DNA from 3 places in the Providencia zhijiangensis genome. Region 1 is predicted to be linked to each of the others. Evidence: predicted binding sites of a transcription regulator. Region 1 holds the regulator's gene; each other region holds the start of a gene.
What was found. The regulator PurR, encoded in region 1, represses purine synthesis genes. The targets are predictions, from matches to a motif close to CANGCAAACGTTTGCNTG.
Positions count from the first base shown of each region.

Region 2: purT (formate-dependent phosphoribosylglycinamide formyltransferase) is a predicted target of PurR. The motif match lies at 3,839-3,856, and genes of this name have one in related genera.
Region 3: purM (phosphoribosylformylglycinamidine cyclo-ligase) is a predicted target of PurR. The motif match lies at 1,338-1,355, and genes of this name have one in related genera.

Region 1 covers NZ_CP135990.1:1,562,217-1,572,832, reverse strand. Annotated here, with positions in the region: gene slyA (transcriptional regulator SlyA) at 1-201, opposite strand, end outside; gene QS795_RS07150 (DUF1289 domain-containing protein) at 709-948, opposite strand; gene gloA (lactoylglutathione lyase) at 1,133-1,540, shown strand; gene rnt (ribonuclease T) at 1,669-2,313, shown strand; gene QS795_RS07135 (Grx4 family monothiol glutaredoxin) at 2,404-2,751, opposite strand; gene sodB (superoxide dismutase [Fe]) at 3,351-3,929, shown strand; gene cydH (cytochrome bd-I oxidase subunit CydH) at 4,018-4,101, opposite strand; gene purR (HTH-type transcriptional repressor PurR) at 4,369-5,394, shown strand; gene punR (DNA-binding transcriptional activator PunR) at 5,410-6,315, opposite strand; gene punC (purine nucleoside transporter PunC) at 6,437-7,660, shown strand; gene QS795_RS07110 (helix-turn-helix transcriptional regulator) at 7,825-8,580, shown strand; gene QS795_RS07105 (putative quinol monooxygenase) at 8,605-8,877, shown strand; gene QS795_RS07100 (riboflavin synthase subunit alpha) at 8,954-9,631, opposite strand; gene QS795_RS07095 (MATE family efflux transporter) at 9,914-10,616, shown strand, end outside.
Region 2 covers NZ_CP135990.1:2,909,600-2,920,215, forward strand. Annotated here, with positions in the region: gene QS795_RS13280 (WG repeat-containing protein) at 92-568, opposite strand; gene QS795_RS13285 (GMC family oxidoreductase) at 928-2,535, shown strand; gene purT (formate-dependent phosphoribosylglycinamide formyltransferase) at 2,585-3,763, opposite strand; gene rarD (EamA family transporter RarD) at 3,925-4,851, opposite strand; gene QS795_RS13300 (response regulator transcription factor) at 5,494-6,123, shown strand; gene QS795_RS13305 (helix-turn-helix domain-containing protein) at 6,867-7,499, opposite strand; gene rimO (30S ribosomal protein S12 methylthiotransferase RimO) at 7,717-9,051, opposite strand; gene QS795_RS13315 (hypothetical protein) at 9,229-9,612, shown strand; gene QS795_RS13320 (DUF7916 family protein) at 9,744-10,616, opposite strand, start outside.
Region 3 covers NZ_CP135990.1:2,081,266-2,091,881, reverse strand. Annotated here, with positions in the region: gene purN (phosphoribosylglycinamide formyltransferase) at 1-234, opposite strand, end outside; gene purM (phosphoribosylformylglycinamidine cyclo-ligase) at 234-1,274, opposite strand; gene upp (uracil phosphoribosyltransferase) at 1,592-2,218, shown strand; gene uraA (uracil permease) at 2,295-3,590, shown strand; gene hda (DnaA inactivator Hda) at 3,721-4,422, shown strand; gene arsC (arsenate reductase (glutaredoxin)) at 4,473-4,829, opposite strand; gene bepA (beta-barrel assembly-enhancing protease) at 4,842-6,308, opposite strand; gene QS795_RS09600 (AI-2E family transporter) at 6,452-7,534, shown strand; gene bcp (thioredoxin-dependent thiol peroxidase) at 7,615-8,085, opposite strand; gene QS795_RS09590 (glycine cleavage system transcriptional repressor) at 8,100-8,657, opposite strand; gene dapA (4-hydroxy-tetrahydrodipicolinate synthase) at 8,906-9,814, shown strand; gene bamC (outer membrane protein assembly factor BamC) at 9,831-10,616, shown strand, end outside.

The sequences.
Region 1 (10,616 bases):
TAATGTTCTGACCAGAGAAGGTTGTTCAATGCCGATTGCTTTTGCCAATTGAATCTGTGATTGCTCGGGCGGTAACTGGCTAATATTATGCAGTGTTACCCAGTGTGTTTGTGTGAGTTTAAGTGGCTTGAGGCGATAGTCAATCAATGCTCGCCACATACGGACTACACGAGATAATTCAGTTCCAATTTGAGATTCCAATTTACCCTCCTTTATATAATTATAATGTCTAAAAAATATACCGAATACATATTATTTTTTAAATTATATATTAATTCCCTTTTATCTTTACAACCTTTTATTGAGCCAACACCTAATAAATACCTATATATAGTGAGCATCAATAAATTATTGAGTGATATATATCTTGTTTTCCTCCATGCTTTTTCATATAAAAATAATATAATCACTTAATAAGACAACCTATCAATTATCTTATTAATAAGAATAGCCTTACTCTTCTTTCGAATCTATCTATTTTAACCCTTATAGTAATTACAACTAACAATAAAAAATGCAACAGCAAATAAACTCTTTAAAAACAAAGCAATATAGTTATTCTTAAAATTATGTTATTTACAGTTGATTTATATGAATTTCATCATCATTTTGAATAAATAAAATTTTATTGAAATGTAACCATTGAAATTAATTAAAGTGAATTGATTTGTTATTGAATCATTTTGCATGGAATTGTTTTATTATCAATCAAAACAGAGACTGTTGAGGGTCATTCATGTCTTCTTGAACCACTTTCTTATTATTTGCTCTTAAAAATCGCTGGCGACATAAACGGATGACATGACGTTTTTCAGAGTTAGTTAACTGTAACCAACCAAAACGTTCATCACGGGTTCGATAGCAACCTCGGCAATATCCCTGCTCGTTGGTTTGACATATTCCACGGCAAGGGCTTGGTATGTCAAAAAACTCAAGTTGTTCTGCCATCGTTAACCACCCGTAATATAAACATAAAATTATGATATACTCCCTCAAATTGAGTATAACCATGATATGACTAAAAAATAAACCTCAATCGCTGTATTTAGTCATATTGCCACGTTATATTGATAGATAAATCGATTCGACTTTAAGCATTATTGCCTGAAGAATTTATAGGGAAACTACTATTATGCGCTTACTACATACCATGCTCCGTGTTACTGACATGCAACGCTCCATTGATTTTTATACCAAAGTATTAGGTATGCGCTTACTGCGCACGAGCGAAAATACAGAATACAAATATTCTTTAGCGTTCGTCGGTTACAGTGATGAAAGTGAAGGTGCTGTTATCGAGTTAACTTATAACTGGGGCGTAACAGAATATGATTTAGGCAATGCTTATGGTCATATTGCATTAGGTGTTGATGATGTCGCTAAAACCTGTGAGGACATTCGTCAAGTAGGTGGAAATGTCACTCGTGAAGCAGGCCCAGTCAAAGGCGGCACAACCGTTATCGCATTTGTTGAAGATCCTGATGGCTATAAAATTGAGCTTATCGAAAACAAAAGTGCAAGCAAAGGATTAGGCAATTAATCCCTCGCATACATTTTATATTTTAGGTGATGATAACCATCACCTAAAATTTCTTCAGTATCTACCTGCAAAAATATATTCCCTTTGGCATAATGAAAGCCAACCAGAAACTGTAAATTGAAAGCCTAATGTCTGAAAAAAATAACCCTAACTCACTGGTTAACCGCTTCCGGGGTTACTACCCTGTCGTTATTGATGTCGAAACTGGTGGGTTCAACCCCAAAACTGATGGTCTATTAGAGATAGCTGCCATTACACTCAAAATGGACAAAGATGGCTGGCTGGCCATTGATGAAACGTTACATTTTCATGTAGAACCTTTTGAGGGAGCGAATTTGGAGCCCTCCGCACTGGAATTCACAGGTATTGACCCCACTAACCCTCTACGTGGTGCAGTGAGCGAATATGAAGCACTTCATGCCATTTTTAAAACAATTCGAAAAGGCATGAAAAATACCGATTGCAATCGCGCGATCATGGTAGCTCATAACGCAAATTTTGATCACAGCTTTGTTATGAATGCGGCAGAGCGTTCAGGGTTAAAACGCAACCCTTTCCATCCATTCGCAACCTTTGATACTGCAGCACTGAGCGGATTAGTCTTTGGACAAACCATTCTTGCGAAAGCGTGTGTCACCGCAGGTATTCCATTTGATGGCAAGCAAGCCCACGGTGCCCTATACGATACTAACCGTACCGCACTATTATTTTGCGAATTAGTCAATAAATGGAAAAAATTAGGCGGATGGCCACTGCCTAGCGAGCCTCAATAATCTCGCCCCCTAAATACAAAAAAACCGTATTAGTTTTACGCTAATACGGTTTTCATCAATATAAGCAGGAAAGCTTATTCAACCATTTGATTACTCAGTGATGGTTTCATCTGCTGGACGGTATTTGTCCGCAGTTTCTTTGATCAGAGCTTGTAATTCGCCGCGTTGGAACATCTCAACGATAATGTCACAACCGCCGACTAACTCGCCATCAACCCATAACTGTGGGAAGGTTGGCCAATTAGCATATTTTGGCAGCTCTGCACGAATGTCTGGGTTTTGTAAAATATCAACGTAAGCAAAACGCTCACCGCAAGAAGACAGAGCTTGAACAGCTTGAGCAGAAAAACCGCAGCTAGGCAGTTTTGGAGAGCCTTTCATGTATAATAAAATTGGATTTTCTTTAACTTGGCGCTCAATTTTTTCGATAGTTGTCATTTTATATCCTAAAACGTGGGTGCTGATTTTGCAGTCACTGAGCCACTTTGAATCATTTGCAAGGCAACTCATTAGACAGAACACATTGACCGGTGTAATCGCCGGCATAGTCAAAACATCGCAAATTGTTCCGTGATTGTTTCATACAATATGCCAGTTTTATAAGGTGAATACTATAGCACTCCTATTTGCTGTACTCAAAAGGTGAAAAGCAAATAGCAACGTTTTCTTTTTACTATAAAAAATTCACGATGGGCGTTTTTGCCGTGTAATCATGGGAGTTATTTGTTAATATATTAGCAAATTAATAACACTTGATGTATTTCCCTGCTCTTCAATGAAAATAATGACATGCAGTGGAATAATAATTATGCAACTTACTAACAATTAAGGCATAAATAGCATCATGGAACAGGTTTTTTCTTACTGTAACCTGTATTCTGTTATGATAAATACATAACTTACGATGCTCGCAATAGCTAACTACAGCTCGACGTCACTATACTAGAAGTAGATTAATTAATAGCAGTACATTTAATTTCGCTCATTTTACGAGCAAACACCCTAAACACTGAATAAAAGCAATCAAGGAGTACGCAATGTCTTTTGAATTACCAGCTCTACCTTATGCTAAAGATGCTTTAGAACCTCATATCTCTGCTGAAACCCTAGAATACCACTACGGTAAGCACCACAACACCTATGTTGTTAACCTGAACAACCTGATCAAAGGCACCAAATTTGAAGGTCTGTCTTTAGAAGAAATCATCAAAACTTCTGAAGCTGGCGTATTCAATAACGCGGCTCAAGTTTGGAACCACACTTTCTACTGGCACTGCTTGGCTCCAAACGCAGGCGGTGAACCAACAGGTAAAGTTGCAGAAGCTATCAACAAAGCATTCGGTTCATTTGCTCAGTTTAAAGAGCAATTCACTGATGCCGCAGTTAAAAACTTCGGTGCAGGTTGGACTTGGTTAGTGAAGAAAGCAGATGGCAGCCTGGCTATCGTTAACACGTCTAACGCGGCAACACCAATTTCTGGTGACGACAAGCCAGTTTTGACTGTTGATATCTGGGAACACGCTTACTACATCGACTACCGTAACGCACGTCCAAAATACTTAGAAAACTTCTGGGCGCTGGTTAACTGGAAATTTGTTGAAGAAAATCTGGCTTAATTTTAGTTCAGATCTAAAATGACTAAGGGCGAGTATAATACTCGCCCTTAATTATTTCTCATCCTTATTAGATAGGATGGAAATGAAATCAGAAAATGTGCACAGCAAACAAAATAATTACAGCTAAAGAGCCAAGCGCAGCTAGCAATCCATATTTAAAATCTGTATCCATGAGACCCTCTCATATAAAGAAATTGAATTATCAAATAACCATAAAATAAAAAGGTTATTTCAGTATACATGCACAAAAACGTAAAACCAGTGTCTATATCACATGTTATAACATCAATTATTTCTTTCGTTTTTGCGCTAGATCAGACAAAATCGACAACAAATCGCTAAATTATTGCCAGCAAAGGTACTATGCATCAATATGCAGGTAATTATTTAACTAGAATTATTTTAGAGACCAAGTTTTGGTTAGGAGTTTTTTCTTCTCATGGCAACAATTAAAGATGTGGCGAAACGTGCGGGCGTCTCTACCACAACCGTCTCCCATGTTATCAACAAGACGCGTTTTGTCGCTGATGATACAAAAACAGCCGTTTGGGCCGCCATCAAAGAGCTCAATTATTCTCCGAGTGCGGTTGCACGTAGTTTAAAAGTCAACCACACCAAATCAATTGGCCTGTTGGCAACATCAAGTGAAGCCCCCTATTTCGCAGAAGTGATCGAGTCTGTCGAGAATAGTTGCTATGAGAAAGGCTATACTCTAATTTTATGTAACTCTCACAATAACTTAGGTAAGCAAAAAGCGTACTTGCAAATGTTGGCACAAAAACGTGTCGATGGGCTACTTGTGATGTGTTCAGAATACCCTGACACCTTGATTGGTATGTTGGAAGATTACCGAAATATTCCAATGGTCGTCATGGACTGGGGTACCTCTCGCGGAGATTTCACTGACAGTATTATTGATAACTCTTTCCACGGTGGTTATTTAGCAGGTCGTTATCTTATTGACCGTGGTCATCGTGAAATTGGTGTGATCCCTGGCTCCCTTGAAAGAAATACAGGCATTGGGCGTTTAACCGGCTTCCAAAAAGCCATGGAAGAAGCCAAAGTCACGTTGAAAGATGAATGGATTGTTCAAGGGGATTTCGAGCCAGAATCAGGCTATAAAGCGATGATGCAGATCCTCAGTAACAAACACCGCCCAACGGCTGTCTTCTGTGGTGGAGATATCATGGCGATGGGAGCAATCTGTGCAGCTGACGAGATGGGATTACGCGTCCCTCAAGACATTTCCATCATTGGTTATGATAACGTGCGTAATGCGCGCTATTTCACGCCTGCATTAACCACAATCCACCAACCAAAAGAGCGTTTAGGACAAATGGCGTTTGCGATGTTGCTCGATCGTATTGTGAATAAACGCGAAGATGCACAAACGATTGAAGTTCACCCGCGTTTAGTTGAGCGCCGTTCCGTGGCTGATGGTCCATTTATTGATTATCGCCGCTAAGTCTATCTCAGCACATTAGCTCGCAAACCACTCCGCGTTGAGAGTTTCGCTATCACCAAGATAGTCAAGAAGCCATCTCAGCGCTGGAGATGTATCATTCTCAACCCATGTTAAGCAGCAAGGGCTTTCAGGAAACGGCTGCGCTAATTCCAGCTCAACTAACTTACCTTCTGCACACAAAGGTGCTGCACGGTGCTCTGGAACCATCCCCACACACAGACCATTTGCCAAACACGCTAAACCACTTTCCCAGTAAGGCACAACTAAGCGTCGTTGGTTGTCCAGCGCCCAAGTATCTCTTTTCGGTAAGCTTCTTGAGGTATCTTCTAAGCACAAACTTGGATATTCACGCATTTGGTCATCCGTCAGTTTGCCCTGAATTTTCGCTAATGGGTGAGTGGGGCTCGCAACACAACGCCATGACATAAAGCCCATGTCGCGGAAACTATAGCGCTCTCCAATGGGTGAAGCACGGGTCGCTCCAATCGCCACATCCACACGCCCATCCGCTAATGCATCCCAAACCCCATTAAACACTTCAGGGTGGATATACAGTTCGATATCAGGAAAATGACGATAAAAATCCAAAATCAGCTGTTCCGTACGCTGCGGTTTTACGATGCAATCAACGGCAATACTGAACTGCCCACGCCACCCATTGGCGACTTGTTGGCATTGATGTCGAGTATCAATCATTTTTTTGATAACACTTCGACTTTCTTTAATAAAGATAACTCCTGCTTCCGTCAATACCACATCACGGTGACGGCGCTCGAATAGCGGAACCGCCAACCATTCTTCGACTTGCTTTACTGTGTAACTGATCGCTGAAGGGACTCGATGCAACTCATCCGCAGCACCACTAAAGCTTCCCGTTCGAGCAACTGCGTCTATGACTTCAAGTGCATGAGCTGACCACATTTTCTTTCCTTTCAAATTATTTGATAGCAGAGTCCAAATATTACCGTTTCACAACGTAAAAAAATAGCCTATACAATAAGATAACTATTAACATTATTTTAAATACAGATTAAGCAAAACTATGACAAATACTGCGACAAAAAACTCCTCTGGATTTTTGATTTACCTTGCCGGCCTAAGCATGCTGGGGTTTTTAGCCATCGATATGTATCTGCCTGCCTTTGGTTCAATGCAAACAACCTTAAATACGACTGAAGGTGCTATCAGCGCCTCATTAAGTATCTTTCTAGCTGGCTTTGCTTTTGCCCAGCTACTATGGGGCCCCCTTTCAGATAAATTAGGACGCAAACCTATTCTCATTGTAGGGCTTTCCCTATTTATTGTTAGTTGCTTGGCTATGATTTGGGTCACCGATGCCACTCAGTTATTAATCCTTCGATTCTTACAGGCCGTTGGTGTTTGTTCTGCTGCAGTTTTATGGCAAGCCCTCGTTATCGACCGCTATAACGAAGCTGATACCCAAAAAGTATTTGCCTCTATCATGCCTTTAGTGGCACTTTCTCCAGCATTAGCGCCTCTTTTAGGTGCTTGGGTGCTTGAGCACAAAAACTGGGAATTTATCTTCATCGTGCTGATGATGGTAGGCGTTTTACTCCTGCTACCGACTTTGATGCTAAAAAAAGTGGCGCCGAAAGTCATCGCAGAAGAAAACCAGACACAAACCAAAATTTCCTTTGCTACCTTGTTAAGCTCCCCTGTTTTCAGTGGTAACGTGCTTGTATACGCAGCATGTAGCGCTGGCTTTTTTGCATGGCTAACGGGTTCGCCGTTTATTCTACGCAATATGGGTTTTAACCCTTCGGATATCGGCCTAAGTTATATCCCTCAAACACTGGCATTTATTGTCGGAGGATACGGCTGCCGCTTCGTATTAGCTAAAGTGCGTGCTGAAACGTTGTTCCCAATCCTGCTAGCCGGTTATGCCGTTAGCATGATTATATTATTTGTGATGGCGATTTATACTCAGCCAACATTAACTATGATTTTAGTACCATTCTGCTTTATGGCCGCCATGAATGGCGCATCATACCCAATTGCCGTAGCCAAAGCCCTTAACACATTCCCATCCGCCAGTGGTAAGGCCGCTGCATTACAAAATGCCTTACAATTAGGGTTATGTTTCTTAGCCAGCTTATTAGTCTCTGCGCTCACCTTTGACCCGTTACTCGCCACGACTGGCGTGATGGCATTTACGGTGATCCCAATGATTATAGGCTATTTCATGCAGCGTTGTGCCAGCAAATCAAATAATGCGATTAAGCACACTGAGTATCAACATGACTAATCGTTAGTTAACGTTATTTTTTAGCTTCATAATAATCAGCCACGTTACCATTATTGATAACGTGGCTGACTTTTTTATTTTAGTTAATACGTATTTTATAGAGTTAATTTTTTATCTATAACACGCTATTATTAGCATATTCAATTATGACGTTTTGAAGAGCCATGCTGAAACAGTATTATCCTCCTGATGAATTAAAAGAATTTGTTAGTTCAGTTTTGATTATCAAGAAATTTACTGATGCTATTAAGATCTTCCCAGGCACAGGAGCTGAAATATGGGTTTCGACTGAAAATATCAGTATGTCGACTCACGAGCATACATCCGTCAATCCATTTCAGCTAATCATCCCCAGAGTCAATATATTTACGGCTATCCCGAATAATGCCAGCGTGATGGTTCTACGTATTCGCCACGATGCCTTACGTTTTTTACTTCCCCAACGCACGTTAAATTATACGGATATCCCTACTCCGCTTAGCCAAATATGGAGCAATAATTGGTTTAAATCATTGGCTAACTCTTCATTCAAAGAGTTGCATGAGTGCTTTTATGTCACTAAGGCAGCGAAAAAGGCACATTTTATCGATCACGTTCTGGACTCTCTTTATCGCAATCCAAATAAAAAAATTACCGAAATTGCCGATGACATTGGCTACAGTGCGCGCTTAGTTCAAAAAGAGTTGTTAAAAGAATTTGGGATCACACCAAAACGGTACCAGATCAATTGTCGCTTAGAGCAAGTGATGAAAACCATGGTGAAAGAACAAGATACTTATCGATGGTTTGAAACGGGTTATTATGACCAATCCCACTTTTATCGCGATTTTAAGCGTTACTTTACCATGACACCGTCGGCATTTTTAAAGTCAAATTATTCGCTTTTTTACAATACAAAAACAAAGTCTCCATTAAGATAGTTCTGAGTACATAAGGAGAATGGTATGAGTATTGTTGTATATGCCCAAATCACTACCGAAAAAAAGGATGGGTATTTAACGAAAAAAATCGTTCGCGAAATTGCCAAACGCAGCCGGATGGAAAAAGGATGTTTGCAGTATGATCTGATGGCAAAAGAAAATGGCTACATTGTGTTTGAAGAGTGGGAAAATGCACAAGCATTAGAAATGTATCAAAAAAGCGCTCATTTCAAACAACTTGTTGACGCAATTGAACGTGACAATGCCATTTTTTCGGTCAATTTTAGTGAGAAGTAATAGAATATTCCGGTGAATTTATTACCTACCGATTCAACAGGTTATAGCTCTGCACAGAGCCATAACCTTCTCAAAACTAGATTGATGATTTTTCGCTGTCTACTGAGTCTTCACTCTCTTGTTTCTGCTTCAATAACATTTCTTGTTCTTTCTGATGCAAAACACGCTCAACAGTATCAACAATAGCTTGAGTCTGTGGGTCAATCTCAATGTTGACTTTATGACCGAGTCGTTTGCTTCCTAGAGTGGTTCTCGCCAATGTTTCTGGGATCAGATGCACACAGAAACGGTTATTGATAACATCACCGACCGTTAAGCTAATTCCGTCAATCGCCACAAATCCCTTATGTAAGATATATTTCATCAAGGTTTTATCATAAATAGAGAGCCAAACTTGATGATTATCTTCAGAGGTGAAAATCTTGCTAATTTCTGCGGTGGTCACGATATGACCCGAAACCACATGTCCGCCAATTTCATCACCATATTTAGCAGCACGCTCAATATTAACCACGTCCCCTTCTTTTAACTCACCTAAATTAGTGAGGCGCAATGTCTCTTTGATTAAATCAAAGCTAACGTTCTCCCCCTCAATTTTAGTCACGGTTAAACAGCAACCGTTATGCGCAACGGATGCACCGGTTTCTAAACCCACTAATAATTCCGGCGTGAATTTCATGACATGAGTACGGAAATTAGCTCTTTCCGTGATTGAGATAATTGGAGCGGTTCCTTGAACAATGCCTGTAAACATAATGACTCTCAGTGCAGTGAATTAATAAACTCAGTTTACCTAAGAATTTTCAGAGATCTATCTTATTTGAGTGGTTATATTTATGCTGCCATCACAAAACATTTAAACGGTTTCTATACTAATCTGCTGTTTTATTATTCTTATCTATAACTATGTTGGATTGATTACATAAAAGAGATAGAATAAGGGGTTAGCATTAACTATCTGATTTTTTAGTAAATCATAGAATTTCATTCCGCTTTTTTCTTTTTTTAATTCGAAACTTATTGTGAAGGTGTATGCGTGCAGAAATATATTACAGAAGCGCGTAGCTTGTTGGCTCTCGGTATCCCTATCTTCTTCGCCCAATTTTCCCAAACTGCAATGGGGTTTGTGGACACCATCATGGCGGGAAGTGTTAGCGAAATCGAAATGTCAGCTGTGGCTGTTGGTTTTTCTATTTGGTTGCCTGCTATTTTATTAGGGCAAGGTATTCTCATGGCGCTCACGCCAATTATCGCTCAAATGAACGGTTCAGGTCGCAGAAACCTGATTGGCGATCAAGTTCAACAAGGCTTGTGGTTAGCCTTTATTTTAGGCGTTAGTATCATGTTGCTGTTGTATAACAGTAAACTGATCATCAGCAACATGCCCCATATTGACCAAGAGTTAGCCGATAAATCGGTTCGTTTCCTACACGCAATTATGTGGGGAGCCCCAGGTTACCTATTTTATCAAGTGTACCGTAGCCAATGTGAAGGGTTGTCAAAAACGAAACCCGGCATGGTCATTGGTTTTCTTGGCTTGATGGTCAATATTCCCGTGAACTATATCTTCATTTATGGTCACTTTGGTGCACCAGCCTTAGGTGGTGTTGGTTGCGGCGTGGCGACAGCAACGGTGTATTGGGCAATGTGTCTGATGATGAGATGGTATGTTAAGCACGCACCAAATCAGAGAGATATCCGTCCTGCGCAACCATTAGGCGCGCCAAATCCAGATATCC
Region 2 (10,616 bases), 1.3 Mb from region 1:
ATTTTCTATTTCAATAAGTTAAGTAATTTTTAAAATCATGTTTAAATTGTGACTTTTGTTAAATCCCAGAGGGTAATACATGAATAAAACGCTAATTCCCCCCCTTGAGCGGATTAACAATTTCTTGCCATTCTCCCCCAATCCACCAGCTATGTTCTCCGTCGGTTTGCCGCTCACACTTCTCGCCGACCTTGGCTTTACCGTTTTCGAATGGATATGCACAATCATAAATCGGCTCAATCACAATCTCTCCAGTTTGTGCGTTGGCATAACCTATTTTTTCCCCCTGACGAATTCGGTATAGCCCTTCACTCGCAGGGTCAAGACCATTATCAAAATAGTAAAACTGATACACTTCATTATCCTGCTTATCCACGAGCCTGATGCCACCTTTTGTATATACGCTTCCTTTAAGGCAATACAGGAAAGGTGAAGAAGGTTCAAAGCAGCGGATTTTTTCGCTTTCTTCTTCCGCCATTAACTGAAACTGTTCTTCGAGTGGCATGGCAGCTGCCATTGTCGTCAACACAGAACTCATCAGCATGCTTTTTATTAGTATCGCTTTCATTCGTAAAGGCGCCTCTCATTTTATTAGACGCCCAGCATCCCTTAAAGCATTCCTAATGGGTATCAGATAATCACGCAATTCTTTTCTATGCGTCTTTTTCGTTCGCACTATTTTTCACTAAGAATAACCCAACCAATAAAACATTAACTTATTAATAAAATTAAAAACAAGACTAAAAAATTATGAAATTAATATTTTCCTTTTAAATAACAATAATTAGATAAAACTAAAAAATAGTTACATAGGAAATTATTTTTGAAGCAAATCACACTAAAAGAACATTATTCATACATTAATAACTCAAAGGCGTTATTGTTAACTAAATGATGATTGAATGTTAATTTCAATGAGGATATGAAATGAGCACACAAAAATATGACTATATTATTGTCGGTGCAGGCTCCGCAGGTTGTGTTCTCGCCGCACGCCTGATCCAAGAAACCCAAGCTCGCGTGCTACTTATTGAAGCGGGCGGTTGCGATAACCACATGTTTATCCGTATGCCTGCTGGTGTAGCAAAAATTATTGCCCAAAAAAGTTGGCCCTATGAAACCGAACCAGAACCTCACGCCAACAACCGCAAAATGCAAATTGCTCAAGGTCGCGTGCTCGGGGGCAGCAGTTCAGTCAATGGCATGATCTACATTCGCGGGCAAAAACAGGATTATGATAACTGGGAACAAAAGTACGGATGCGAAGGCTGGGGTTATCAAGATGTCCTACCGTGGTTTAAAAAAGCCGAACGCAATGAAAGCCTAACCGGGGAATACCACGGCACTGAAGGACCTCTTCCCGTCAGTGAAAACCGTTATCGCCATCCACTTTCTATGGCATTCATTCAAGCGGCTCAAGAACATGGTTTACCTTACGTTAATGACCTTAATGGAGAGAGCCAACAAGGAACCAGTTTCTATCAAACCACCACACACAATGGGGAAAGAGCAAGCACCTCCAAAACCTATTTGAAATCAGTGGCAAATAGCGACCGTTTAACTCTCAAACTTAATACCCAAGTTAATCGCATTATTATCCGCGATGGGCAAGCGGTTGGCGTGGCTTACCAAGGTAAAAATGGTCACGAAGTCGAAGCCCTAGCGCGAGAAGAAGTGCTAGTTTGCTCCGGCGCAATGGGATCAGCGAAGTTATTGATGCTCTCTGGTATCGGCCCTGAAGAACACCTTTCTTCTTTAGGGATCAAAACCGTAACGAATTTACCCGTGGGCAAAAACTTTCACGACCATTTGCATATGTCCATCAACGTCACCACCAAAGAGCCCATCAGCTTATTTGGTGCCGACCAAGGCTTTGCCGCTATCAAACATGGTTTTGAGTGGATGGCATTTCGCAGTGGGCTACTCGCTTCTAACGTTTTAGAAGGAGCCGCCTTTAAAGACAGTTGCAACCAAGGTCGCCCAGATGTGCAAATTCACTTTTTACCTATTTTAGATAGCTGGGATGATGTACCGGGAGAGCCGCTACCTGCCGCTCACGGTTTTTCACTGAAAGTCGGTTACTTACAACCTAAGTCTCGCGGGGAAATTTTACTGCGTAGCCAAAACCCGCAAGATCCGTTAAAAATTCACGCCAATTACTTAGCTGAACCAGAAGATATGGCAGGTTGTAAACGTGCGGTGAAATTCGGTTTAGAGGTATTAAGCCAGCCATCATTGCAAGCTGTCAGTAAAAATACATTGATGCCGCCAGCCCAAGTTCAGCATGATGAGGAGCAATTAGAAGAGTTTGTGCGTAATTTCTGTAAAACGGTTTATCACCCTGTTGGCACTTGCCGTATGGGAACCGATACCGCAAATTCCGTCACGGATTTACGTCTTCGCGTTCATGGGATCAACAAACTACGTGTGGTGGATTGTTCTGTGATGCCAGAAATCCCAAGTGGCAATACCAATGCGCCAACCATCATGATTGCGGAACGCGCAGCCGCGATGATTATTGAAGATAGGCAATAATCCCCCTAAAAAGCCCCCCGCCTAAACCCAGCATGGCGGGGGATAATCACTAGCCTGTTACTTTCACTCGATCCGCCGCCGTTTTTGCCATCTCTAGGGCTTGCTCAATCGAATCTCCGACCGCGAGCGCCACACCTAAACGACGCGTTCCTGCTATTTCCGGCTTACCAAATAGACGCAATTGAATATCAGAACCAAGTGCCTCATGAATGCCCGAAAAAACTACATTCCGGCTATGCAGCTCTGGTAAAATCACGGCCGATGCGCTAGCCCCATACTGGCGAACAGTGCCAATCGGTAAGCCTAAGAAAGCGCGGACATGTAATGCGAATTCAGATAGGTTTTGAGAAATTAACGTCACCATGCCTGTGTCATGAGGGCGAGGAGAGACTTCGTTGAAAATGATCTCATCGCCACAGACAAACAGCTCCACACCAAATAAGCCGTATCCACCTAAAGCGGTGACAATTTTCTTCGCCACATCCTGCGCTTTTTGCAAAGCAATGTCACTCATCGCTTGCGGCTGCCAAGATTCGCGATAATCGCCTTTCTCTTGGCGATGCCCCACTGGTGCGCAGAAATGCACACCGTCTGCCGCGCTAATGGTTAATAAGGTAATTTCAAAATCGAAATTCACCATTTTTTCAACAATCACGCGCCCTTGACCTGTACGCCCGCCTTCTTGGGAATAATTCCACGCACTATCAAGCTGCTCCGCGGAGCGAATGATGCTCTGCCCTTTCCCCGACGAGCTCATGACTGGTTTTACAATGCAGGGAAAGCCAATTTCATGGGCTGAGGCTTCAAAATCCGCTTTCGTTTCCACGAAGCGGTATTCAGAGGTTGGGAGCTGTAGCTCTTCAGCTGCTAAACGGCGGATCCCTTCACGGTTCATGGTTAAGTAAACCGCATTAGCAGATGGCACGACTTTTTGACCTTGCTTTTCGAGTTCCACCAACGTTTTGGTGGCAATCGCTTCAATTTCAGGCACGATAAAATCCGGTTTCTCGCTCGCAACAAGTTGGCGTAGTGCTTCACCATCCAACATATTAATGGTGTAGCTACGATGAGCAACATGCATCGCGGGTGCGTTGTCATAGCGATCCACCGCAATCACTTCAATACCCAAACGCTGGCACTCAATCGCCACTTCTTTACCTAACTCCCCCGAACCGAGAAGCATAACTTTTGTCGCGCTAGAACAAAGTGCAGTACCTAATTGGCTCATGATAATGACCTTATATCCCCAGAGATAAATGCTGCTACATAAAAGATAATGTCTAAAAAGATGGCAGGGATTATATACGCAATCGTTTGCTTTGACCATGATAGAAGCGCAGCCTGCTGACGATATTCTCCATAAACAGGCTAATTGATTAAAATCACAGGTTAAATTTGAGGAGGTTCATCTCGCCCGGTCACATAAGGTTGGCGGCGCGCACCTTTGCCATAGCGTTTATGAAGCAGCGCTAACACGCAAAACAGTAGGCCAATCCAAATCAAGGTGAAGCTGACACCTTTGACCCAATCGAAAATTTCATTAAACAGGAAAACGGCTAACAAGAATTGAATTGTTGGCTCTATATATTGTGCTAAACCAATCACCGTTAATGTGGTGCGTTTAATCGCTGCCGTGAAAAAGAGTAATGGAATAATTGTCACAGGTGCCGCCAACATGTACAGCATTTTGGTTTGCCAATCACCATTTTCTACTGCACTCATTCCATGTGCGGATAACCACCATGTAATACCTACCGCTAGGGGTAATAACCAGAGCGCCTCTAAAAACAGCGAGGTGATAACATCAAAACGAATAAATTTACGGATCAAACCATAAACCGCAAAGGCGCTCCCCATCACTAACGCTAAAACGGGCAGTTCCCCATATTGAATAATTTGGTAGGCAACACCGGAGAAAATAAACACCACAGCGAGTTTTTCTGCAAAAACTAAGCGCTCTCGCAAAAAAATCACCCCAAGCAAAATGGAAAATAAGGGATTAATAAAATAACCCAAGCTCGCAGCCAGTACTTGTCCATGGGTTAAAGCATAAGTGAAGGTTGTCCACGACACCGCCATAATCGAGGAGCTAAAAAAACATAGTACAATTGAACGTTTATCTGCCCACACTTGTTTCCACAGGGATTTATTCTTGATAAGCAACCGAATAAAAAATAAGAACGGAAGAGACCAAATCAATCGTTGCGCCAGTAATTCCATGGCTTGAGCATCTGGAAGTAACCGATAAAACAGCGGGGTTATCCCCCAAAGAATATAAGAAAAGATAGCTAATGCTACCCCGGAACGCAGCAACATAATTTATCCGTATGAAAGTGTGGTTGATTTTTCTTCTCTATAATACGCCAATAACGGAAAGATAATAGGTTGAAGTGCAAACTATCACTAAGGTTATCGACCAATTTATTCACACTAAACACTTTTATTAATGATATGAAAACCTATAGTGCAATATCTTTTAAGGAAATCATTACGTGTATTCACTCATTTTTTTTAGAGTGCATTGCAATTTTACGGAGCGAATTTTAATAACTTCATCACAAAACATAAAAACAGATAAAAAATATCAAGGCGGATGATTAATTAAATTTCATAAAATTGCTAATAGTGCTTTTTATGACTAACATTTTGCGATATTATTACTTAGCTAAATAACATTATTTTCATGTTATCTAGAAAACATAATAATCGTAAGACAAGCTTAAAACTCTATCTTGTTACAAAACATTAAACAGATGTTACGTTTTGACACATACTTTAACTTTTGTTTCTTTTTTATATTAAAATTAGGCTAGTACTTTTTTTAATATCAATTACGTTCAGCAATAATCTATAAAAAAGAATAGTTGGAAATATATTGCCATTTTCATCGGTAAATTATTCTCATTCTATTAAACTACGTTAATTTGAATGTCAAATCCGTTTAACAGGAGTTTGGTGATGAATAACGCCATTCATGTAATCGTTGAAAACGATAATGTCTTTAAGAATAAACTGAAATCAAAGATGGAATCTTTAGATTTTATTTTTAAATTCTATAATGACGAAGAGGTATTTATTAGTACTTATACTTACCCTAAAGAAGAGAATGCAAAGGATTGTGTTTTATTATTCGTAGGCAATAACTCAAGTCATATTAATAAATTAAAAAACCTTACTCAATCTTTAGCCGTTGTCCCTGTTATCGTCATCGCAGAAGAACCTTCCGCGGCACTATGTAGAGACTGTTTCAAGGCTGGGGCCTTTGATTTCTATGCATTTCCATTTGATGACAGAGTGTTTCTAAGCGCTATTCAAGGAGCTAATGAACACTTTGATAAACAAAATGAAAATCATAAAAAATATATCTATTTAGCCGATAAATTCGACCGTCTTTCTGCAAGAGAGCGTGAAATCATGGACATGATTTTAGACGGGAACACCAGCAGAGAAACGGCTGAAAAACTATCATTATCACCAAGAACCGTAGAAGTACACCGTTCAAATATTTATACAAAACTAGGAATAAAATCACTGCCTCAATTAATCCAAGAGTATGAATATATTAATACTTATTCTGCAAACGCTTAATTATCTTTATTCACCAGACACCCTTCCTGCCTAATGGTTTATCAAAAAACCATTAGGCATTTTTTCTTCCTCGAGATCATCCAGAAAAATACAATTAAATTTAGATTTTTATTTAGATAACGATTTAGTTTAATCATTTAACTTAACTATCCACTTAACTATTCGGCTAACTATTTTTCACTATCAAACTTAGCATAACGATTATGCATTCTATTTCGCTTTATTAATTCATCACCCTAAAATAACTATTTTTTAATCAATAGTGGAAAATTAAATAAATTGCACTATCATTTTTATACAAGGAAACTGTTACTCTAGTTATTAATAACAAAAATCGCATTTATAGCTAAATATAAGATTAATATATTTAGTTTAAAATAAAATATAAACCTATATATATCCCCATAGCCATTTACTCTAACTGTGAGTATGCGTATTCACTGAAATAAAAATCTATAACGTCAAATTAAAACCAATTCCTAAAAAAAAGCGTACTGAGATCAACATACTTATCGACAAGATAGGTTGATAATCTTAGCTCTTTTTCATTTCTTCTCTTTCGTTTCGCTGCAAGGCGTGACTGAGCCCGCAATCAATATGCATTGATAGTGGGCTTAGTGATTACCGTAAGGCTGTGTGATTTGAATGCTTCGAACGTTTTCAGCATTGCTGCTGAAAATCAGTAGAAGCTTTTTTTATTGGCAGGACTGTTTTTATTGACGGAACTGTTTTTATTAACATAGCTATAGCTTGTATTCGCGAATATCAATCTGATACTGCTTCAACTTGCGCCACAGTGTCGTACGTCCCATATTTAACGCTTGATGCATCTCCTGAATTTTTCCGCCGTAAGCCAGTGCGGCTTCGATAATTAACGCTTTTTCCACTTCATGAATGTTCAAGTCATGGAACAGATTATGTCCGAGAGTCTTCTCTGAAAGTTTTTGCCAGTAAAAGTGACACTTCAACTTTTCACTGATTTCTCGCCCTAGGGTAAGAGTGAGTGCTAACAATATATTGCTGCTGGTTGGCTCCCCACGTAACACCAACGTGGCTAGCAACCGCGTTTCATCATAAATAGGGGCAAAATAATAAGTATGTCCTTGTGAGTTAATCGGCTGGTCATCTAACGAAGTGACCTGCATTTGAGAGAATATCCAAGATGGCAACATAGCGCCGCTGTCTGATTTACGGTTAGACCATAAGGTTTGACCATATTTATCCAACAACATTCCTTCAATGTCGAAATCATGGATAGGTGATAAGCCACTTGTGATAGCTTCACTTGCCAGTTGTATCAATAACTCCGGATTAATGGAGCATGAAGATTTTTCTGTAAGCTGTGCGAGTTTGGGAATTGTAAAATCAATAGTCATAATCAGCCTTATTCTTCGATAAGTATTCTCTCTGATTATGTCAAGTTGTCAGTTAAGTTTTATATCCTAGATCAAGTTATGATTTGATAGATTTTGGCGGGATGATATAGATCAAGTATTTGAAATATAGAAAAAACCCAAAACAGTGGGTTATATCGAAAAAAGCCTGCGAAAGTGATCCGCAGGCTAAATTTTGAGCCAGATAATAGCCTATTTTTTATTCGCTAACAACGGTGCCCCACAGGTCATATTCATCAGCATGCTCAATCAGCACTTTAACGATATCCCCTGCTTTCACATCAAACTCGCCATTAAGGTACACCATGCCGTCAATTTCTGGCGCATCGGCCATACTACGGCCTACAGCACCTTCGTCATCGACCTCGTCGATAATAACTAAAAGCTCGCGACCCACTTTCTCTTGTAAGCGCTGAGTGGATATCTCTTGCTGAAGCTGCATAAAGCGATGATAACGTTCTTCTTTAATCTCTTCAGGGACTTGATCAGCCAGTTCATTCGCTTTTGCGCCTTCAACTGGGCTGTATTTAAAGCAACCGACTCTATCTAATCGCGCTTCTTGTAAGAAATCCAATAGCATCTGGAAATCTTCTTCTGTTTCACCAGGGAAACCAACAATAAACGTCGAACGCAATGTCAACTCAGGACAAATTTCACGCCAACGTTTAATACGCTCTAACGTTCTTTCTACCGCACCCGGACGTTTCATCAGTTTTAAAATTTTCGGGCTAGCGTGCTGTAATGGAATATCCAAATAAGGTAATACTTTACCTTCGGCCATTAATGGGATCACATCATCAACATGTGGGTATGGATAAACGTAATGCAGACGAACCCAAACGCCCATAGACGCTAACTGTTCACATAATCCAACCATGCTGGTTTTTACTGGCTGACCATCCCAGAACCCTGTACGGTGTTTAACATCCACACCATAAGCAGACGTATCTTGAGAAATCACCAGTAACTCTTTCACACCTGATTCCACTAAACGTTTGGCTTCATTTAGTACATCGCCAATGGCACGGCTATCTAAGTCACCACGCATTGAAGGAATGATGCAGAAAGTGCAACGGTGGTTACAGCCTTCCGATATTTTTAAGTAAGCGTAATGTTTTGGCGTTAATTTTACGCCTTGCTCTGGGACTAAACTAAAGAACGGATCATGCTCTGGTTTTGGCACATAGTGGTGAACGTGATTTAACACTTGTTCATAACTATGTGGGCCCGTAATTTCTAATACCTTCGGGTGAACTTCACGGATTTGGTTCTCTTTTGCGCCCAGGCACCCTGTCACAATCACTTTACCATTTTCGTTCAACGCTTCGCCGATAGCTTCTAACGATTCTTGAACGGCACTATCAATAAAGCCACAGGTGTTCACGATAACCAGATCGGCATCGTCATAGCTAGGAACGACTTGGTAACCATCAGTACGCAGCTCCGTTAAGATACGCTCTGAATCAACGAGATTTTTTGGACAGCCAAGCGAAACAAAGCCAATCTTTGGCACTGAATTCGTATTTTGCGACATAGCTCACTTCTTTATTGTGTTATAGATGTTTTTTTAAAAAATGGGCTGGATTTTACCTGAAGTATAGCGGGAATTGTATATTTTTTTGGCGGTGGGAATGACAAAACGGTTACTTGTGCAGTTAATCCTATTGATGCCGATAACATTATTTAACACACTAATAATGAGATATTTCTAATGAAGAAACTACTGCTCCTATCCATACTTTTTAGCTCATCACTCTATGCCTCTGAAGCTGATGTTGGAAAAGTATGTAAAGCAGCTTCCGCTGCAATGTTTGGTCGTGATCATAAAATCATGCAATTAGAGAAAATTGAATCTGCAGTTGCATATGTACACTACATCAGACCTGTTGACGGAACACAGTGGGCAATTAAGTGCAAGCTAATAGGTAATCAAGTGATGTGGGCATCTAACAACCCAGATAGTATCGGGCGTTGGAGAGATGATCCATTAGATGAAAAGGTATTTTATAACGTTAAAGATGATCAACTCAGTATCACCGAAATGTACAGTGATGGCTCAAATATAAAAAAAACCTATCCTGTAAAAGAACTTTAATTATTTCAGTGATAGTCATGCAATCATAGAAAGCTGTTGATTTACTAATTGCAAAAATGAGAAATGGCATTTCGAGCGAAATCCCCGCGCCATTTCTAGCGCAGGGATTTCACTCAGAAAAACAGCAAAGATTAGCGGTTAATTGAGCGGGCGATACGGGAATAGGTGTGCCTAACACCACGGATTACAATACTGTAATTCAAAATATTCTCTGGCAAGGCAATGCCGTTATAACCTGAGTCACCAATATGATGTAAATCTGTTCCTGCCATTTTGCACATTAAAGCAATCTGGCGGATGGTTTGCAGATCAGCCCCTTCTTGGGACGTGCCAATCGCCGTCATGGTCATCACTCGCTGAGAATGGCAATAACTCACCATTTTCTGCACAAATTCCGACGATATTCCCGGAACGGTTCCCGGTGCTGGCAATAAAATAATATCCGCACCGCTCTCTATAAAGGAATGAATATCCTCTTTGGTAATTAATTGCTCAGCAGACGCATTGAGGACTCCCGCTGCATGCATTTTCCCCGTAATAAGAACGATATCTTCCCCCACCACCGCTTTGAGTTCTTTGAGGCTTTGGTTGATTTCTTGGTTAGTGACACCATTACCCGGATTCCCTGTCAGGACAATAATATCTGCCCCCATCTGTTTTAATTTCAAGGCATTTTTGACAGTGGCCAAACGCCCTTCAGAAATTTTCCACTGTTTATCTTGATGGGGATTATTAAACCCTGCAGGAACAGGTTCCAAATTCACGCCAATTGCACGTCCTGTTAAGTGCTTTAAGGTACGGATAATGTCATCGGGTGCAATGCCTTCTGGTAAACCTTGCATCACAGGATTATTCACATCAAAAACATTCAATAGCAAAATATCTGCACCTTGGCTTGCTGCCAGTTCCGCATTAGTGACGTTCATCAAGACGGGCTGAATAGTCCCGATAGTTTCACTCACCAGTAATCGCCCTTCGCTGGCTTTAATCGCTTCTAGTAAGTT
Region 3 (10,616 bases), 520 kb from region 1:
TTGCTCGATAGCGTCTAACAGTGCAGCATCGTAGGCTTGGCGGTCAGTGAACGCTTTTGAGCTAACACAAAGGGCTGGAATGCCAGCCTCTTGTGCGCGAACCAAACCGTAAGCATCGCTTTTATTACTGATCACTGCGACGATTTGCCCATCGATTTCATGGCGTTGGCAGGCATCAATAATCGACTGCAAATTACTGCCACTGCCTGAAATCAAAACAACGATGTTTTTCATTAGCGGATAACAACCTGCTCTTCACCCGCAGGTAAGTCGCCAATGGTTCCGATCTGCCATGCATTTTCACCTAACGCAGTCAGCAGTTTTAATGCAGACTCAACTTCGGTTTGTGGCAGGGCAATGATAATACCGACGCCGCAGTTAAATGTACGATACATTTCGTGAGTGGTGACATCGCCCGCTTGTTGCAGCCATTCGAAGACTGCAGGCCATTCCCAGCTGTTGCCATCAATGATGGCTTGAGTGTTGTCAGGTAAAACGCGAGGAATATTTTCCCAGAAGCCGCCGCCCGTAATGTGTGCAATGGCATGAATGTCGTTTTTAGCGATCAGTTCTAAGACATTTTTAACATAGATACGGGTTGGTTCTAACAGGTGATCAGCGAGAGGTTTGCCCGCTAATTGCGTGGTTTCTGGATTGGTTTTGCTCACTTCCAGAATTTTACGCACTAATGAATAACCGTTAGAGTGAGGGCCGCTTGAGGCTAACGCGATCAGTGCATCGCCCGCACTGACTTTTGTGCCATCAATAATTTCAGAGCGCTCAACAACACCCACACAGAAGCCAGCAACATCATAATCTTCGCCGTGGTACATGCCCGGCATTTCAGCGGTTTCACCACCGACTAATGCACAGCCAGACTGCTTACAGCCTTCCGCGATACCAGTGATAACGCTTGCAGCGGTATCCACATCCAGCTTGCCAGTTGCATAGTAGTCTAAGAAAAACAGTGGCTCAGCACCTTGGACAATCAGGTCGTTGACGCACATAGCGACTAAATCGATACCGATGGATTCATGACGTTTTAAGTCCATCGCGAGGCGTAGTTTAGTTCCCACACCGTCAGTGCCTGAAACTAAAACAGGTTCACGGTATTTTTGTGGTAGGGCACACAGTGCGCCGAACCCTCCCAATCCTCCCATCACTTCTGGACGGCGAGTCTCTTTCACCACACCTTTGATACGTTCAACCAATGCGTTACCTGCATCAATATCAACACCGGCATCTTTATAGCTGAGAGAGGTTTTATCAGTCACTACGGCCCCCAAGGCAATTGCATTTTGGAAAAGATAACTTCATTTGCCGATATTCTATCAGGCTCCGCAAACGTTTGCGATAGCTTTCTGACTGAAATATTTGATGTAATAAATTGCGATGTCGTGACGCAAAGCGCATGATTTTATTCGCTGCCTACACCATAAAAAATATTATGTGTATACTAATTCAGCAAATAACGTGTGATTGATGATTGTTTGACCTGAATCAAGATGATACTAGTGGCATTGAGGGAAAAAAGCGGTATAATCCCGCGATTTTTTTGTCCGGTGACGTTTTAAAAAAGTAGGAGAAACCCATGAAGATCGTTGAGGTAAAACACCCTCTCGTTAAACATAAACTCGGCCTGATGCGAGATCATGACATAAGCACTAAGCGCTTTCGTGAACTGGCCTCAGAGGTTGGTAGCCTACTGACTTATGAAGCGACCGCTGACCTAGAAACTGAAAAAGTAACAATTGATGGTTGGTGTGGTCCTGTAGAAATTGAACAAATTAAAGGTAAAAAAATCACTGTAGTTCCTATTCTACGTGCCGGTATTGGCATGATGAACGGCGTATTGGAAAGCATCCCAAGCGCACGTATCAGCGTAGTGGGTATTTACCGTGATGAAGAAACGTTACAACCTGTCCCTTATTTCCAAAAATTAGTTTCTAACATTGATGAGCGTATGGCGCTGATTGTAGACCCAATGTTAGCAACGGGTGGTTCTATGATTGCAACCATCGACCTCCTGAAAAAATCTGGCTGTAATTCCATTAAAGTCTTAGTTTTAGTTGCTGCACCGGAAGGTATTGCTGCATTAGAAGCAGCGCACCCAGACGTTGAACTGTACACGGCTTCAATTGACCAACACTTAAATGATGAAGGTTACATTGTTCCGGGTCTAGGAGACGCGGGCGATAAGATATTTGGTACTAAATAATAATGAAGCCGACTGAAGAGTCGGCTTTTTTTTGATAAAAAAAATAATATTCACGACGCATAAGAGGATGACGAGCATGACACGCCGCACGATAAGTGTTGAAGAAAGACCACCATTACTACAAACCATTCCATTAAGCTTTCAACATTTGTTTGCCATGTTTGGGGCAACGGTTATTGTTCCTATTTTATTTGGCGTGAACCCGGCAACGATTTTATTATTCAACGGGATCGGTACGCTGCTGTATTTATTTATCTGTAAGGGCAAAATTCCCGCTTATTTAGGGTCGAGCTTCGCCTTTATTTCTCCAGTATTAATTTTACTGCCTCTTGGGTATGAGCTAGCGCTTGGCGGATTTATTATCTGCGGGGCACTGTTCTGTATAGTAGCATTGATTGTCAAAGTGGCAGGGCGCGGCTGGATCAACGTGATGTTTCCACCTGCAGCGATGGGGGCGATTGTCGCGGTTATCGGTCTAGAATTAGCGCAAACGGCAGCGGGTATGGCGGGCTTATTACCTAAAGAAGGCGCAGCGGTTGATTCAAGCACCTTAATTATCTCGATCACCACATTGTCGGTCACTATCTTGTGCGCCGTGGTTTTCCGTGGGTTCTTATCGATTATCCCAATCTTAATCGGTTTCCTATCAGGTTACGCGCTTTCCTACTTTATGGGGATTGTGGACTTTACACCAGTAATTGAAGCGCCATGGTTTGCTATTCCAACATTCTATACGCCACGTTTTGAATGGTTTGCGATTTTAACCATCCTACCTGCGGCGTTAGTGGTCATTGCGGAACACGTTGGGCACTTAGTGGTGACTGCGAATATCGTTGAGCGCGACTTAATGAAAAATCCTGGCTTACATCGCTCCATGTTCGCAAACGGTTTCTCTACCATGTTATCGGGTTTCTTTGGTTCAACGCCAAATACCACTTACGGCGAAAATATCGGCGTAATGGCGATTACTAAGGTCTACAGTACTTGGGTTATCGGTGGCGCGGCTATTATCGCTATATTACTCTCTTGCGTGGGTAAATTAGCGGCGGCAATTCAATTAGTGCCAGTACCTGTCATGGGTGGTGTTTCACTGTTACTGTACGGAGTCATCGGCGCTTCGGGTATTCGCGTTCTGATTGATTCAAAAGTTGATTATAACAAACCACAAAACCTGATTTTAACCTCAGTGATTTTAATCATCGGAGTGAGTGGCGCGGTGATCCACATTGGTCAAGCTGAACTGAAAGGGATGGCGCTGGCGACTATCGTCGGTATTCTGATGGCGCTGTTATTCCGCTTTATTACCTTTGTTCGCCCAGAAAAACAGTTTGTGACTTCAGAAGTGAAAGTCTTAGACGAAAATAAAAAATAAGTCACGATTAAGTAAAATAGATTGCCGGAGTGGCTAAAGCTCCGGCAATTAACCGTCAGGCTGTTCATCTCTTCTTGTTATTTATGATAAACTCAATGGCGTTAATTGAACTGCACAATCAGAGGCGCTTCTGAATACACCATCTCAACTCTCATTACCACTTTCTCTTCCTGATGATGAAACCTTTGCCAGTTTCTATGCAGGGGAAAATGAGGGATTACTCTCTGCGCTAAAAACGGCGATTAATCAGCCTCATGGTAGTTATATCTATTACTGGTCAAGAGAAGGGGGCGGTAAGAGTCATTTACTGCATGCGGCATGTGCTGAGTTGTCTGAGCAAGGTGTTGCTGTGGGTTATGTGCCGTTGGATAAACGCGCTTACTTTGTGCCTGATGTGCTCGAAGGTATGGAACATCTTTCTCTGGTCTGTATTGATAACATTCAATGCATCGCAGGAGATGAAGAGTGGGAAATGGCCATCTTCAATTTGTATAACCGCATTTTAGAAATTGGTCGAACGTGCTTACTGATCACCGGGGATCGCCCACCGCGCCAGATTGATTTGAAGCTGCCGGATTTAGCCTCTCGCCTCGATTGGGGGCAAATTTATAAACTGCACCCTTTAAGTGATGAAGACAAAATTTGTGCGCTGCAATTACGTGCCAGTATTCGTGGATTTGAATTGCCTGAAGATGTTTGTCGGTTTGTATTAAAACGGTTAGACAGAAAGATGGGCACCTTATTTGATATCTTAAATAAGCTTGATCACGCCTCGATTGTCGCTCAACGTAAAATGACCATTCCTTTCGTTAAAGATATTCTCAAATTATAAAAAATTGGCAGCCCATCGACTGCCAATTTATTGTCTGCCAAATAGCCTGCTTATAAAATTTCCAGCACCTGCTCTGGTGGGCGACCTAACTTGGCTTTTTTACCTTTTACTACAATCGGGCGCTCAATTAACTTTGGATTATCATGCATGGCTTGAATAAGCTGCGCTTGAGTGACGCTATCATCCGCTAATTTCAACTCTTTATAGATATCTTCTTTGGTGCGCATTAACTGGCGTGCATCGGTAAATCCAAGCATCTTCAGTAATTTTTCAATATCAGCTACTGAAGGTGGCGTCGTTAAATATTCAACTACCGTTGGCGTGATGCCTTTTTCTTGCAATAAAGCCAGCGTTTCACGACTCTTGGAGCAGCGAGGGTTGTGATAAATTTTAATTGAATCCGTCATTATCTTTATTCCTTACGGTTTTGCGTTGCTATCGCGCTCTTTTAATCGAGTAAGTTCATCGATTCGCGCATCAAAACGTTGTTGTTCATAACTACCTAAGCGGCTTTTACGGCTCGCTTCGCTTAAATAATTAATGGCAGTGTCATAGTTACCGCGCAGTGCCATGCCTTCAGCATACGCTGCCAATTCTGCATTACGATCCCCTAGTTTTGCTGAGGCTTCGGCAAGCAGATCCCAACCAATAGGGTCGTCAGGGTAATCAAACGTATATTTATTCAATAAATTAGTGGCTTCTTTATATTGCCCGTTACTGACGTATGCGTTCGCTAAGTTGACAATAAACACCGTATTTTTCGGTGATTTTTTCAAGGCATCTTGCAAACGAGCAACTGCTTTGCCAACTTGTTTTTGCTCAATATCGATATCGGTCATGGAGTCGATAAACCACGGGTTATCCGGCTGCTTGGCTAACAATTCAGAAATAATAACGCCCGCTTCGCTGTATTTTTTATCTTGAGATAATAATAATGCTTTACCGTACTTCGCCGCCATTTGCTCTTGAGCATTGCCTTTATTGTAGTTTTCGATGATTTGATCCAGTGCATTGCGTTGATCCGCAGGGCTGTACATGGACAAAATACGAACACGTGCCAACATAAAGTCTAATGAAGATGGGGCATGGACTTTCGGATATTGGTTTGAACGGTTACGGGCATCGGCTAAACGACTGTCTGGTAAGGGGTGAGTCAGTAAAATTTCTGGCGGTTTAGACATATAGCGGGTTTGGTCCGACATGATTTGCATAAAATCAGCCATGGCATGAGGATCAAACCCTGAACGACGCAATGTTTGCAGGCCAATACGGTCGGCTTCTTGCTCATTGGCTTGTGTAAAACTGATCATCCCTTGCTGCATTCCCGCGAATGTTCCCGTTAATGCGGCAAAACCGGCTTGCGGGTTCGCCATCACCAGTAATAGAGAACCGATAGTACCTGCGATAGCTAACGGCGTTGTGGCTTTTTGGTCTTCCATCATTCGCGCCAGATGGCGCTGAGTCACGTGAGAGATTTCGTGCGCCATAACGGAAGCAAGCTGGCTCTCATTTTGGCTATAACGAAACAGTGCGGAGTGAAGAACCACGTTACCGCCAAAATAGGCGTAAGCGTTAATATTCGGGTTATTGACTAGGTAAAATTTAAATGGCGTTTTGACAGAATCGGCATTCGTCACTAAACGTTGCCCCAGTTTATTCACGTACTGGGTTAGTAATGGGTCATAAATGAGTGGGGTACTTCCTCGAATTTGACGAGTGATGGCATCACCCATAATGATTTCTTGGTTAATGCTGAGCGTTCCTCCCGCGGTTGTACCAATATCGGGTAGGGTATCTTCAACAGCACTATAGGCAGGTAATACAGCACTATGGATAAGTGCGGACATCAGGATAGCGAGCAGTGGATATTTCAGTTTTTTAGTCATCATGCATATCTTCACTTATTACCTACAAAAAACGCGAATTAATTGGGAGATATGATAGCAAAAGCTATCGTAAAATCTGTTATTCGGTATAATTTTCTTCAATTTAGGAACTGTCTTTGTTTTACATTCCCAGGAGCCAATGAATGTTAGAAATGTTTTTACAATGGTACCGTCGGCGCTTTGCTGACCCGCAAGCAGTTGCGTTGTTTAGTTTGCTGGTTATTGGCTTTCTGGTCATCTTTTTCTTCAGCAGTATACTGGCTCCATTATTAGTCGCAATTGTCTTAGCATATTTACTTGAATGGCCAACACATTTACTCCAACGACTGGGTTTATCCCGCGTTTTAGCGGTTAGCATCATTTTGACCTTGTTTGCTGGAATAAGTGCCATGGTGATCTTAATTATTGCACCAACAGCGTGGCAACAAGGGATCAACCTCGTGGCGGATTTACCTAACATGGTCAATCGCTTTAGCGAGTTTGCTCGCCGATTACCGGAGCAATATCCCGCACTGGTAGATGCTGGCATCATTGATATGATGGCAGATAATGTGCGCAGTAGATTGTCAGTTGTTGCGGAGTCTGTGGTGAAAGCGTCGGTGGCCTCACTAATTGGTATTTTCACCTTAGCAATCTATCTGGTTTTAGTACCATTGATGATGTTTTTCTTATTAAAAGATAAAGAAAAAATCACCAAAAGCTTTGTTAAACTTCTCCCGAAAAATCGCCAGTTAGTCAGTAAAGTCTGGTTGGAAATGAATCAGCAAATTACCAACTATTTGCGTGGTAAAGTCACGGAAATGGTGATTGTGGGCGTCTGTACCTACATTGGTTTTGCTTATTTTGATTTGCGTTACTCAGTGTTGTTGTCCGTACTGGTGGGTGTTTCGGTGCTTATTCCTTATATTGGTGCGGTTGCGGCGACGATCCCTGTCGTGCTGGTGGCATTATTCCAATGGGGCATAGGTACTGAGTTCTGGTCACTGTTTATTGTTTATCTGGTGATCCAAGGGCTAGACAGCAACATCGTCGTGCCGCTGTTGTACTCAGAAGCCGTGAACTTACATCCACTCGTGATTATCTTGTCGGTGGTGATTTTTGGCGGGTTATGGGGATTCTGGGGCGTGTTTTTTGCGATCCCGCTTGCAACTTTAATCAAAGCGGTGATTAACGCGTGGCCACAAGATTTAAGTGATAGTGAGACAACAGAGAAAATAGAAGGCTAGAAAAGAGCCAGTAAGAAAAAAGGGTTGCTAAATTAGCAACCCTTTTTAGTGATTAGGTTTTAGTCACTATGTATCAGTAATTAGGCGTTAGCGTTGATGTACGCTAATACGATTTCATGATGGTTACTGGTTTTAAAATCGTCAAATACGTGCTCGATGGTGCCATTTGCATCGACAAGGAAACTAATGCGGTGGATACCGTCATAAGTTTTACCCATAAATTGTTTTTCACCCCACACACCAAATTGTTCACAAATTTGATGATCTTCATCGGATAACAGTGTGAAGTTTAATAACTCTTTTTCAGCGAAACGAGCCAATTTTTCTGGTTTGTCTGTACTAATACCTAAAACTTCGACACCTTTTGCTTTTAGTGTATCCATCTCATCACGCAGTCCACATGCTTGAACTGTACAGCCTGGCGTCATCGCTTTAGGATAAAAGTAAACTAATACGCGTTGACCCTGGAAATCAGAAAGATTGATGATTTCACCATCTTGGTCAGGAAGGCTAAATTGAGGTGCCTTATCACCGGCTTTCAATGGGTTCATTACATATATCTCCGTTAACTCTGCATTTTGGGGTTGTTAACAATACTGATGTTGCCTTTGGCATTTAGCATTGTACATAGTTGTTGAAATTTATTCTTTATAATTATGCCATTATCATCCAGTGGGTCATGGGCTGTAATTTGAATTTCCAATTGAGCCGGTTGTGTATCATTTGCAGGCTGTGTTTTAGAAATCAATTCTGCGATGTTGCACTGTTGAGTGGTAAACAAATTGGTAAATTGTTCAATAATACGCGGCGCATCGTCGACCATTACATTCACGGTTACAGTAGACGGATAGTAGGTTTTTTGTACGCTATGCGTGCGTTTCATAACAATCAGCAAATCTAACTCTGCCCCTTTAGTTGGTAAAATCGCCTCTAGAAGCGTGATAGCATTCCAACTGCCGGATAACATCATTATAAAAGTAAATTCCTCGCCAAACATAGCGAGTCGACTATCCTCAATATTACAATCACATTCACTGACAAGGCGTGTAATTGTATTCACAATGCCCGGACGATCTGTTCCCAGCGCAGTAATAACAAGAAATTGCGGTTCAGTCTTAGGCAAAGTATCTTCCTTATTTTGACTAAATTTAGGTCAATGATATTGACTCAGGATGCTGGTAAGGAAACCATAAAATTGTGAATCTGCCAAGTGGGGCGATTCACTCTTGCGACAAATATGGCTGAATTATTACTTCTATTTAAGTTAATGTCATCGGCATTAACAAAATTCATTAAAATCTTGCGTTTGGGTGGTTTTCTTCTGTGAAATGAAAACGTAACATGGAAACTCACTATTTAGGGGGCATTGCGATGGCTAATCAAAACGTAAACTACAAAGACTTTTTACAAGGCAGTATTGTTGCTGTGATCACACCAATGGATTCAGCGGGTAACGTTGATAGAGAAAGCTTGAAACAGCTGGTGGATTACCATGTCGCAAATAAAACCTCTGCGATTGTGTCAGTGGGAACAACGGGGGAATCAGCAACATTAAACCATAAAGAGCACGTTGATGTAGTGAAAGCGACGCTTGAGCTAGCTGATGGCCGTATCCCAATTATTGCGGGAACAGGTGCAAATGCGACCGCAGAAGCGATTTCGCTAACAAATGAGTTTGAAAACAGTGGTGTAGTTGCGTGCCTAACAGTAACGCCTTATTATAATAGACCGTCACAAGAAGGCTTATATCAGCATTTTAAAGCAATTTCAGAAAACACCAGCTTGCCACAGGTTCTCTATAATGTACCATCGCGCACTGGATGTGATTTATTACCTGAAACTGTGGGCCGCTTGGCGAAATTGGCGAATATTGTGGCAATTAAAGAAGCCACAGGGAACTTAGCACGTGTTCATCAAATCAAAGAGTTGGTTGATGACCATTTTGTTCTGCTTTCTGGTGATGATGCGACTGCACTTGATTTTATGCAACTCGGTGGAAAGGGCGTCATTTCGGTCACCTCCAACGTCGCGGCTGCACAGATGGTAAAAATGTGTGACTTAGCGCTTGCGGGCAAATATACTGAGGCCCGTGAATTGAATAAACAGCTGATGGGAGTTCATCATCAGTTATTTGTTGAGCCGAATCCAATCCCTGCGAAATGGGCTTGTCATCGTTTAGGTCTTATTGCGGATGATACTTTACGGTTACCAATGACACCGTTAACTGTATCTGGACAGCAAAAGGTTGAAGATGCCTTGAAACTCGCGGGTTTACTGTAAAATTTAGGGAATTTTAATGGCAACATTATTGCAAAAATCGAAGGTTATGAAGGTTGCTGGCCTGTCACTTGTCGTGTTACTGGCAGCCTGCTCCAGCGATCAGCGCTATAAACGTCAGGTCAGTGGTGATGAGGAATATCTTAATGCTGCGCCATTGAAAGTGCTGAATGCGCCGCAGGGGATCACTTTACCAGCAACTAACGGTGAATATGATCTTCCTAAAACCACCTCAACAGGAGCGGTTGGGAAAGCATTAGATATTCGCCCACCAGTACTGACGATTTCACAATTAGCCGGTTCACGCACTGAAAACAGCGCAGAAGCCAGCCGTTTGTTGCTAGATAATACTCCTGAAAATAATGCGTTATGGTCACAAGTGACCATGATTTTAGAACAGCGTGGCATCCCAGTTTCTACGAAGAACGATGGTTCTCGTTCTATCGAAACTGACTGGATTAAATGGGATCGTGCAGACGAAAACGTCCCATTAGAGAGCCGTCATAAAGTCACTGTTCAGCCAGAAAACGGCATGATTGCATTAACCGTGACTAACCTAGGCTTACGCCAAGGTGATGAAACGGTAACAGATGCAGCGGAAATTCAACGCTATAACAAACTGTTATTAAACGATTTAACTGATGCTCTGTACACCCTGCGTGATACCTCAAGCAAAAATAGTCTGCAAAGCGCCTATGGCATCATTGATGTTCAAACCGGCAGCAATGACACTGGTTTACCAGTGGTTATCGTTCGTGCACCGTACGATGCAGTTTGGGAGCGTTTACCTCACGCATTAGAAAGC